DNA from 2 places in the Vreelandella subglaciescola genome. Region 2 is predicted to be linked to the other one. Evidence: predicted binding sites of a transcription regulator. Region 2 holds the regulator's gene; the other holds the start of a gene.

Region 1 (4,521 bases), 590 kb from region 2:
CAGCGGCATTAACACAAGGGCGGCGCCAATCAGCGATAGGTTCAGCAGCACCGGGGTAAACGCCGGCACGGCAAAACGGCTATAGGTGTTTAATACGCTGCCGGAAAACGCCGTCAGCGAAATCAGCAGCAAATACGGGAACGTCAGCCGCAGCATATCCGTGGTTAGCGCGAGTTTTTCGGGGTCGCGGCCAAAGCCCGGCGCAAATAGCCACACCAGCCACGGCGCGGCGAGCATGGCAAACGCCGTCAGCAGCGCTAGCATCGCGCTTAGGCTGCCGGCGGTGGCGTTCAACAGCTCGCGGACCTCACGGCGGGTGCGCTGGGTGGAGTACTCCGACAGCACCGGCACAAAGGCCTGATTAAACGCCCCTTCGGCAAACAGGCGGCGCAGAAAATTGGGAATCTTGAAGGCAACAAAAAACGCATCCGCCCCGCCGCCTGCGCCCAGCAGCGCCGCTATCACCACGTCGCGCGCAAGCCCCATGACCCGTGAAAGCATGGTCATAGCGCTGACCACCAGCCCCGAGCCCATAAGCCCTCTGCGCGCCGGCGGTGCGGTATCGTTTGCCGATGTGTCTGTGCTCATCGCTTGTTTTCCACGCTGGGTCTGTCTGGCGGTATTGTCACTGACCCGTTTACCGGACACAAAAAAACCGGCCGCAGCCGGTTTTTTTGAGGCGTCTGCCGACTTACGCCGCCAGTGCCTTAATGCGCTTGTTCAAGCGGCTCTTCAGGCGTGCGGCCTTTTTCTTGGACAGCACGTCTTTGTCGGCGATGCGGTCGATGACCGGCTGCGCCGCCTGGAAAGCTTCCATCGACTTGGTGTGATCACCGGTGCCGATCGCTTTGATGACGCGCTTAACGTAGGTACGCACCATGCTGCGCTGTCCGGATTTCAGGACGCGACGTTGCTCGGCCTGACGGGCGCGCTTGCGGGCTTGCTTGGTGTTCGCCACAGGGTATCTCCTTAGAGAATAGGGTTGCCGTTTAACGACAACAGTTTAACTCGATGTTCGCCGCGTGTGCGGCGTTGCGTAATTCCGCTATAGTTGGCGGACGCTTCGTCTCGCCAAAAGCTGTAACAGGCAAGGCGCTTGGCCGCCTGTTTACACGGGTATGTCTGAGAGGTGGCGTATTCTAGCACGCACTTTTCTGGCTGGCTAGCGCTGCCAGAACATGAAAAAAGCCCGCCATTCCGGCGGGCCCTCGTTCAGACGTACCTTACAAGGCGTACCGGCGGACGTTAGTTCTTGCCGCTGCTCATCTGGCTAAGCGCATCGAACTGCTGGGTCAGGTAGGAGCTTGTCTGGTTCATCTGCGCCACCATGCCGTCAAGCTGGCTGAACTGCGTGCGGTAGCGCGCCACGGTGCGATCCACGGACTGTTCCATGCGGTCATAGCGCTGGCCCAACGAATCGATGCGGTTTTCAGCGCTGCTGATCGCCCCATTCACCGAGCCGTTATCGCTCAGCATCTGACCCACCGAGCCTTCCAGCCGCGCGGCAAAGCCGTCGCTGTCATCCACGCCGGCAAAAAAGTCGGACAGCGCCTGCTGATCGCTGGACAGCACGTCATCGAGCTTGTCGCTATCCACCGACAGGCTACCGTCAACCTCCAGCGAAATGCCGATGTCGCTGAGCATCGAGAAGTCGCTGCCGGCATTGCCCATACCGCCCACTACGTTGCGCAGGCTTGATTCCACCATGCGCACAGTGCTGTCACCGTTGAGCTCGCCGGCCTGGCCGGTTTCCGCATTGAACGAGGTCAGCTTGCCGGTGGTTTCTTTAAGGTCGTTATAGGCATCGACAAAACCGGTGACGGCCTCGCGCACGGCCAGGGTGTCCTGCTCGACGGTGACGGTGCTCTCGCCTTCTTCTTTGAGGTTGAGCGTGACGCCCTGAATGGCGTCTTCAACCTGGTTGTTGGCGCTGGTAATGCCGATACCGTTCACCGTCAGTGAAGCATCGGTGCCGGCCTGCAGCGTGCCGCCATCTGCCACGAGGGCGTCATCGGCCGAAATGGTCGCATCACCATCGAATGAGAAGCCGCTGATTGAGGCATCCGCCCCGGTTTCCCGGGAGCTTAACGCCAGCCGGTAGCCGGTGCCGTCGTTGATGATGGAAGCGTTAACGCCGGATTCCTCATCGGCGTTGATCGCATCGCGGACGTCTTCCAGGGTGCTTCCCGCCTCAATGGCCACGGTCTTGTCGGGGCCGCTACCAAAACTTAGCGTCATCTCCTGGGCGCTTGCCGCGACCTCGTCGGTCGGGTCGCCGGTGCTGTTGCCCGAGGCCAGGGTGCCGCGGGTGGCCAGCGTCTCCACGTTGATCTGATAGCCGCCGGGCATGGCGTTTTTATCCGCCGCCGCGCCAACAGAGTCGCCGCTGGTGCTGGCCGAAAGGCTGGAGTAAAGATCGCCGCTGTTAAGCGTTTCCGCCGCGTCCTGCAGCTTGGAAAGCGCCCCCTTCAGCTGGCCGAATGCCGTGATCTTGGTGTCCTCGGTCTTGATCTGGCGCTCAATCGGCGCCAGCTTTTCCCGCTCGGCATCCTTGAGCTGATCAAGCAGGCCGTTAAGGTCAAGCCCCGAGCCGATACCTAACGATGAAATCGTACCCATAATTCAAGCCATCCTTTCATAGGGCAGCGACCCCGCGAAGTAATCGTTGTGACGTGTCGCGCCGCGTGAATTCGCCATGAAGACGTTCTCTGTACCGTATTATTTCGGTCGCTTGACGATTAACTTGACCCGTTTTAAGTATGTTTATGAAAGGTTATGTAAAAACAAGAAACAAACCACCATCAATACGCAGGCGACATCGAGACGAACCCCCAGATATACGCTAAAGCCCTTTGCATGACCATACCCATAAAGGATAACTTGCTAAAAAACCACGCAATCAAAGGGTTATTACCGCCTATCGTTCGCTTTTCTGACATATTTTCTTGCCTGCCTAACTGTTAGCCTAACAGCACGCTAATATGCTTTCTATTGATGTCCGGCCGTAAGGAATAACGTCGTCATGAACCAGCTGCCCATGCCTCTGCGCCAGCCGCGATCCCTTCGCCGCTGGCCTTTTTTGTTGCTTGTGCCCCTGCTGCTTGTCAGCCTGCCCGGCTGGGCAATGACCGGCGAGCTCAATCTGACCAGCACGGGCGTGGGCCTGTTTGCCGTGGCGATTTTCGTGCTGGCGTATGTATTGGTCATCGCCGAAGAAAAGATTCACATGCGCAAATCCAAACCGGTGCTGATCGCCGCCGGCATTATCTGGGGGCTGGTGGGCTGGGTCTACGTACAAAACGGCATGTCCGAGGCCTCGGAGCATGCATTTCGCATGACGCTGCTGGAATTTACCGAGCTGATGCTGTTTTTGCTGGTGGCGATGACCTACATCAACGCCATGGAAGAGCGGCGCGTCTTCGACAAGCTGCGCTCATGGATGCTGCTCAAGGGGTTCAACTACAAGACGCTGTTCTGGCTCACCGGCGGGCTGGCCTTCGTGCTCTCGCCCATTGCCGACAACCTGACCACCGCGCTGTTGATGTGCGCGGTGGTCACCAAAGTGGCCGAAGGCGACAAGCGCTTTATCAACCTGGCCTGCATCAACATCGTGATTGCCGCCAACGCCGGCGGCGCCTTCAGCCCGTTTGGCGATATCACCACACTGATGGTATGGCAGGCGGGGCTGGTGGAGTTTCAGCAGTTTTTCGTCCTGTTTTTGCCCGCGTTGGTCAACTTCCTGGTACCCGCGGTGATCATGAGCCTGTTCATTAAAGACGCCAAACCCGAAAGCGTCCATGAAGACGTCTGGCTCAAGCGCGGCGCGCGGCGCATTGTGCTGCTGTTTTTACTCACCATTGTTACCGCGGTGCTGTGCCATACGCTGCTGCACTTGCCGCCGGTGCTGGGCATGATGACCGGGCTTGGCTACCTGCAGTTTTTTGGCTACTACCTGCGCCGCAGCCTGCCACGCTCGCTGGAACGCAAACGCGAACGCTACAGCCGCCGGGGCGATGACAAAAAACTCGCCCAGCTGGGCAGCGTTGTGCCCTTCGACGTCTTCAGCCGCGTGGCACGCGCCGAGTGGGATACGCTGCTGTTCTTCTACGGCGTGGTGATGTGCGTCGGCGGGCTGGGCTTCATGGGTTACCTGGGGCTGCTGTCAGAGGCGCTTTACGGCGGCTGGGACGCTACCTGGGCGAATATTACGCTCGGTGTGGTATCGGCACTGGTGGACAACATTCCGGTCATGTTTGCGGTACTGACCATGGAACCGGAGATGTCACAGGGGCACTGGCTGCTGATTACGCTGACCGCCGGCGTGGGCGGCAGCCTGCTGTCCATTGGATCGGCAGCGGGGGTCGCCGTCATGGGGCAGGCGCGAGGCGCCTACACCTTCATGGGGCATTTGCGCTGGATGCCGGTTATTGCTCTCGGCTACATCGCCAGCATTCTGGTGCACCTGTGGCTGAACGCCGGTACCTTTGCCGCAGCCTAGCGCCCTTCTGTCAGCCAGGCAGG
Region 2 (4,521 bases):
CGCGCCTTGAACAGCTGCTTGATGACTATCCACCGGCCGGTGCGGCGCTGGGCATGCGCTGGTCGGCGCGGCGCAACGAGCGCGGCTGCGACTGGGCGATGCCCGACGTCGGCCTTGATCCGGACGGCGCCACGCTGGCGCTGCCCTGGTTGCAGCATCGCCAACCCGCCGGCTGGCAGGCGCGGCTGGAAGCGCTGACCGAACACAACGGCATTGCCGTGCATCTGCTGCCGGCGCTGCCCGATGCGCCAGCGCGAGACTGGCTGGAAGAAGGGCGGCTGACCTGGGTCAGCCAGGTCAGCGGCGCTCAGCGGGTCCACGCTGATGATCAGCGCACGACCCTGCGCAAGCTGTTCATGGAAAGCACGCTGACCCATCAGGTGGGCGTGCGGTTTCGCGCCCAGGCCATGCAGCTGTGGAATGTTTACGCTGAAGTGACCGACGACAACGGCACCGCCATGCTGGCGTGGTACGGCGAAGTGCGCGACCCGGAAAGCGCCCGCACCGTGGTGCGCCGCTACTGGCTGACGCCGCGCCGGCTGGGCGTCGAGGCGCTGTCGCTGCTGCTCACCCAGCTTCAGGGCGAAGGCCTTGCACCGCTGACCAAGCGCGCGTTCCAGCAGATCAAGGAGGACGACGGCGGCGATGTCAGCGCCGAAGTGCGCCTGCTGATGGCCAGCGGCGCGGCGGCGGTGGTCGGCCATCTGGACGCCGGCGAAGACGACGAAGCGGCAATCTTGCGCCGCGAGCTGCTGGCACTGCTTGGGTCCCGTCGGCGGCGGCGCGATACCGCGCTGCTGGATGCGTTGCTGTATGCGCTGATGGCGCGCGATGCCATTCGCCAGCTGGGTAGCGTCAGCCGGGAGGGCGTGGCGTGAGCAGCAAAACGACGGATCAGGCCGCCGGGCTGCGCCAATGGGCCAGCTTGCAGCGTCAACAACAGGCTGAAGACGGCGGGCACGAGGCACTCATGCCAGCTACGCCGGCAGCCGAAGCGTCTTCAACTGCAGTGGCTCCAGCGGCGCCTCCGGTAGCGTCAACCCGGGCCAAAACCGTGCTGATGGTGGTCGGGCTGCCCGGCCGTGGCCCGCGCCAGGCAGAGCGCGTCAAGGCGCGCCTTGAGCAGTGGGCGGCGCTGGGCCGGCGCTGGGCGGGCACGCCGGACGCCTGGGATGTGCGTCTGGTGATGCCCGATGATCCGGCGCTGCCCCGTTTGGCGCGCGAGCATGCGCGCTGGGCGCTCTGGGTCGACAGCAGCGCCGATGCTTTTTCCGATACTTACCGCACGCTGTGCCAGCTGGCGCGCGGCGGCGGCCCACGGCGATTGCTGGCGCTGCACGAGCCGCACTTGCCACGCGCCGGTTTGCTGGATAATTTACATGATGCGGCTCATGCTTACGTGGGGATAGAACTGCTTATTCTGGCTCAGTAGGTGCAAGCCCAAGAGAGATGCAAGCATCGGGTCGGCGAGCAAGGAGAGCACTTCATGCACTTGAAGCTGGCACGAGCTTTAATCGGCATCTGGCTGCTGCTGGCAGGGTTGCCCGCAGCGTTTGCAGCCACTGGCAGCTGGGTCGCCTCGGTGCCGGGCACCATGGTGGCGATGAGCGATCGCCCGGGCGCGTCGCAAAACGCCGTACCGCCTTCGGGTAACGCCACCGGCCGCGCGATAGAGCGCGTGCAATGGCGCTTTTCGCCCCCCGCCGGCAAGGCCGTGGAGGCCTGGCTATGTCATCCGCAAGGCTGCCTGGCGCTGGCGCAGCAACGCGGCACGACCCGGGCGTTTGCCGGCTATCGTGCCGATGTGCCGCTGCACTTTCGCTTTCGCTTGCCGTCCGGGCAACGGCCTTTTCGCGTGACGGGGTTGCAGGTCATCGTTAACTATCAATGATGTGGACGGAATCCAGGCAATACGTATCAAGGGCTTTGAGGCGAGTCGATGTATACAGCACAGGGCAGATACAAACAGCAGGATCAGCTGGGTCAATACATGCCGCTGGTCAGACGTCAGGCGCTGAGCCTGCAGGTCAGGCTACCGGCAAGCATCGAGCTTGATGATCTGATACAGGCCGGCACTGTCGGCCTGTTGGAGGCGCTGGGTCGCTTTGACGCCACCCAAGGAGCAAGCTTTGCCACGTTCGCCAGCCAGCGGATTCGCGGTGCGATGATGGATGAGTTGCGCACTCGCGACTGGCTGCCGCGCAGCGTGCGCCGGGCGGCACGCTCGATGGATGACGCGGTGCGTCGGCTCGAACAGCGGTTGGGCCGCGCGCCCGACGAGGCCGAGATTGCCGCCGCGTTGGATATGCCGCTGGCCGACTATCAACAGCTGCTGCACGACACCAACAGCGGCTATCTGCTGCCCTACGAAGAACTGGCGGTGGATACCGGCGAGCCGGCCGGCGGTGGTGGGAGCATCGGCCTGCCGTTTGAGGAGCTGCTCAGCCATCAGCAGCGCGCCGGGCTGACGGCCGCCATCGAAGCACTGCCCGACCGTGAAAAGCTGCTGATGGCGCTGTATTACCAGGAAGAGCTGAACCTCAAGGAAGTCGGGGCGGTACTCGGCGTGACCGAGTCCCGCGTCTCCCAGCTGCACAGTCAGGCGGTCAGCCGCCTGCGCGCCAAACTGCACGACCCGGCTTAGCCCTGTCGAGGAATAGCCGGCCGTGCAATGTATGCCAGCGTGCCCCGCGCACGCGTTTTGATCTTCAAGTACCCGGCGAGGAGCCGTCGATGAATCCTTCAACGCTGATTGGCATAGCTGCCAGCATTGTACTGCTGGTAAGTGTGCTGTTTTTCACCGCAGAATCCCCCGAAAGTTTTATTAACCTGCCGGGGTTTGCCATCGTCATCACCGGCACGCTGGCGGCAACGTTTATCAGCTACCCGCTGCGCGAAGTGCTGCGCGTGGTGCGCCTGGTGGCGGTGGTGTTCCGGCGCGAAAACACCTACGTGCGCGATGACATCAAAGAGCTGGTGGATATGTCGCGGCTGTGGTTCAAGGGTGACGTGCGCGCGGTGGAGGAGCAGCTGCAGTACACCCGCAACCCGTTTTTGCGCTCGGGCATCCAGCTGGTGATTGCCAACACCAAGGAACAGGAAATTTTCGACATGCTGCGCTGGCGCATCGCCCGGCTGAAAGCCCGGGAACACGCCGAAGCGCAGATTTTCCGCACCATGGCGACCTATGCGCCGGCGTTCGGCATGATCGGGACGCTAGTGGGGCTGGTCAACATGCTGGAAGTCATGGACGCCGGTGATCTGGACGTCATCGGCCCGCGCATGGCCGTGGCACTGCTGACCACTTTCTACGGCATTTTGCTGTCCAACCTGATTTTCAAACCCATCGCGGTCAAGCTTGAACGGCGCACCGAAGAGCGGCTGATCACCATGAACATGGTGCTCGAAGGGATTTCGCTGATCACCAAGCGCCGCCTGCCGTCGTTTATCGAAGAAACGCTGAACTCCTTTGTAGCCGACTATCACGACGAAATCCGCGACCCCGGAATGAAAGCCCAGACCCAGAAGGAATAGCGACCATGCTGGATCGTGATACACAGCGCACACTCGAAGCGTCGCCCGTCAGCGGCGGCGATGAGGAAAGCTGGCTGACCAGCTATCTGGACGTGCTGACGCTGTTGATCACGCTGTTCGTGCTGCTGCTGGCGCTGACCCCGCCCGGCGGCGGTGAAGACCGGGATACCCAGCGTCGGCACACCGCAAGCGCTATGCCGACGCTGTCGCTGGCTTCGCTGGCCACCGGCATCAAGCCGCGTCATAGCGGCCTGAGCCCGGCTTTTGCCGGCCTGAGCATCCCCGGCGTTGACGTTAGCGAGGGCCGTGAAGGCGTGACTTTGCGGATCGACGACAGCCTGCTGTTTTCCAGCGGGCGGGCGCAGCTTACCGATCAGGGGCGCGGAGTGGTGGCAAGCCTGGGCGAGGTGCTGGGGTCCTTCGATGGCCAGATCTCGATTGAGGGCCATACCGATAACGTGCCCATTGCCACGGTGCGCTTTCCCTCGAACTGGGAGCTTTCCGCCGCACGCGCCATTGCCGTGCTGCGCTATCTGAAAACCCGGGGGCTGGCGGTCACGCACATGCGCGCCGTGGGCTACGCCGATACCCAACCCATGCAGAATAACGCCACGCCGGACGGCCGCGCCGCCAACCGGCGCGTTGAGCTGGTGCTGCGCAAGCCCTCAGGGCCGGGAAGCGCGACGGCAAGCCTGTAGCGTTTTGTCAATGGCGTCGTCCGCGCCGTCCAGGCTGAAGATCATGTACCAGGGCTCGTCTGCGCCCTGCTCAAAGCCGAGGAATATCTGCTCTCCGGCATGCATGTCGTCCAGCAGGCTGTCTGCATCGTTCAAGTAGAAATGTGCGTAAAAGCCGTTGTTTTCCGGCTCGGTAAAAAACTCGGCCACGGCGGTGTGCAGCGTTTTGTCATCCACCCGTAGCCGCGCCGGTACGGTAGCCACCGTTTGCTCTTCCCCCTCCAGCGTCACCCGCATCTCCAGCCAGGGC

What was found. Region 2 encodes FliA, which starts transcription of late flagellar genes. Its sites were predicted from a motif close to CTAAAGTTNNNNNNNNNNCNGCCGATA; they were not measured.
Region 1: fliD (flagellar filament capping protein FliD) is a predicted target of FliA. The motif match lies at 2,722-2,748, and genes of this name have one in related genera.

What each region holds. Positions count from the first base shown of each region.
Region 1 covers NZ_LT670847.1:1,621,622-1,626,142, forward strand. Annotated here, with positions in the region: gene murJ (murein biosynthesis integral membrane protein MurJ) at 1-588, opposite strand, end outside; gene rpsT (30S ribosomal protein S20) at 692-958, opposite strand; gene fliD (flagellar filament capping protein FliD) at 1,246-2,619, opposite strand; gene nhaD (sodium:proton antiporter NhaD) at 3,023-4,498, shown strand; partial or broken gene B5495_RS07525 (glutathione S-transferase N-terminal domain-containing protein) at 4,509-4,521, opposite strand, start outside.
Region 2 covers NZ_LT670847.1:2,209,342-2,213,862, forward strand. Annotated here, with positions in the region: gene flhF (flagellar biosynthesis GTPase FlhF) at 1-878, shown strand, start outside; gene B5495_RS10345 (hypothetical protein) at 875-1,432, shown strand; gene B5495_RS10350 (flagellar protein FlhE) at 1,487-1,891, shown strand; gene B5495_RS10355 (RNA polymerase sigma factor FliA) at 1,940-2,644, shown strand; gene B5495_RS10360 (motility protein A) at 2,734-3,534, shown strand; gene B5495_RS10365 (OmpA/MotB family protein) at 3,540-4,232, shown strand; gene B5495_RS10370 (hypothetical protein) at 4,200-4,521, opposite strand, start outside.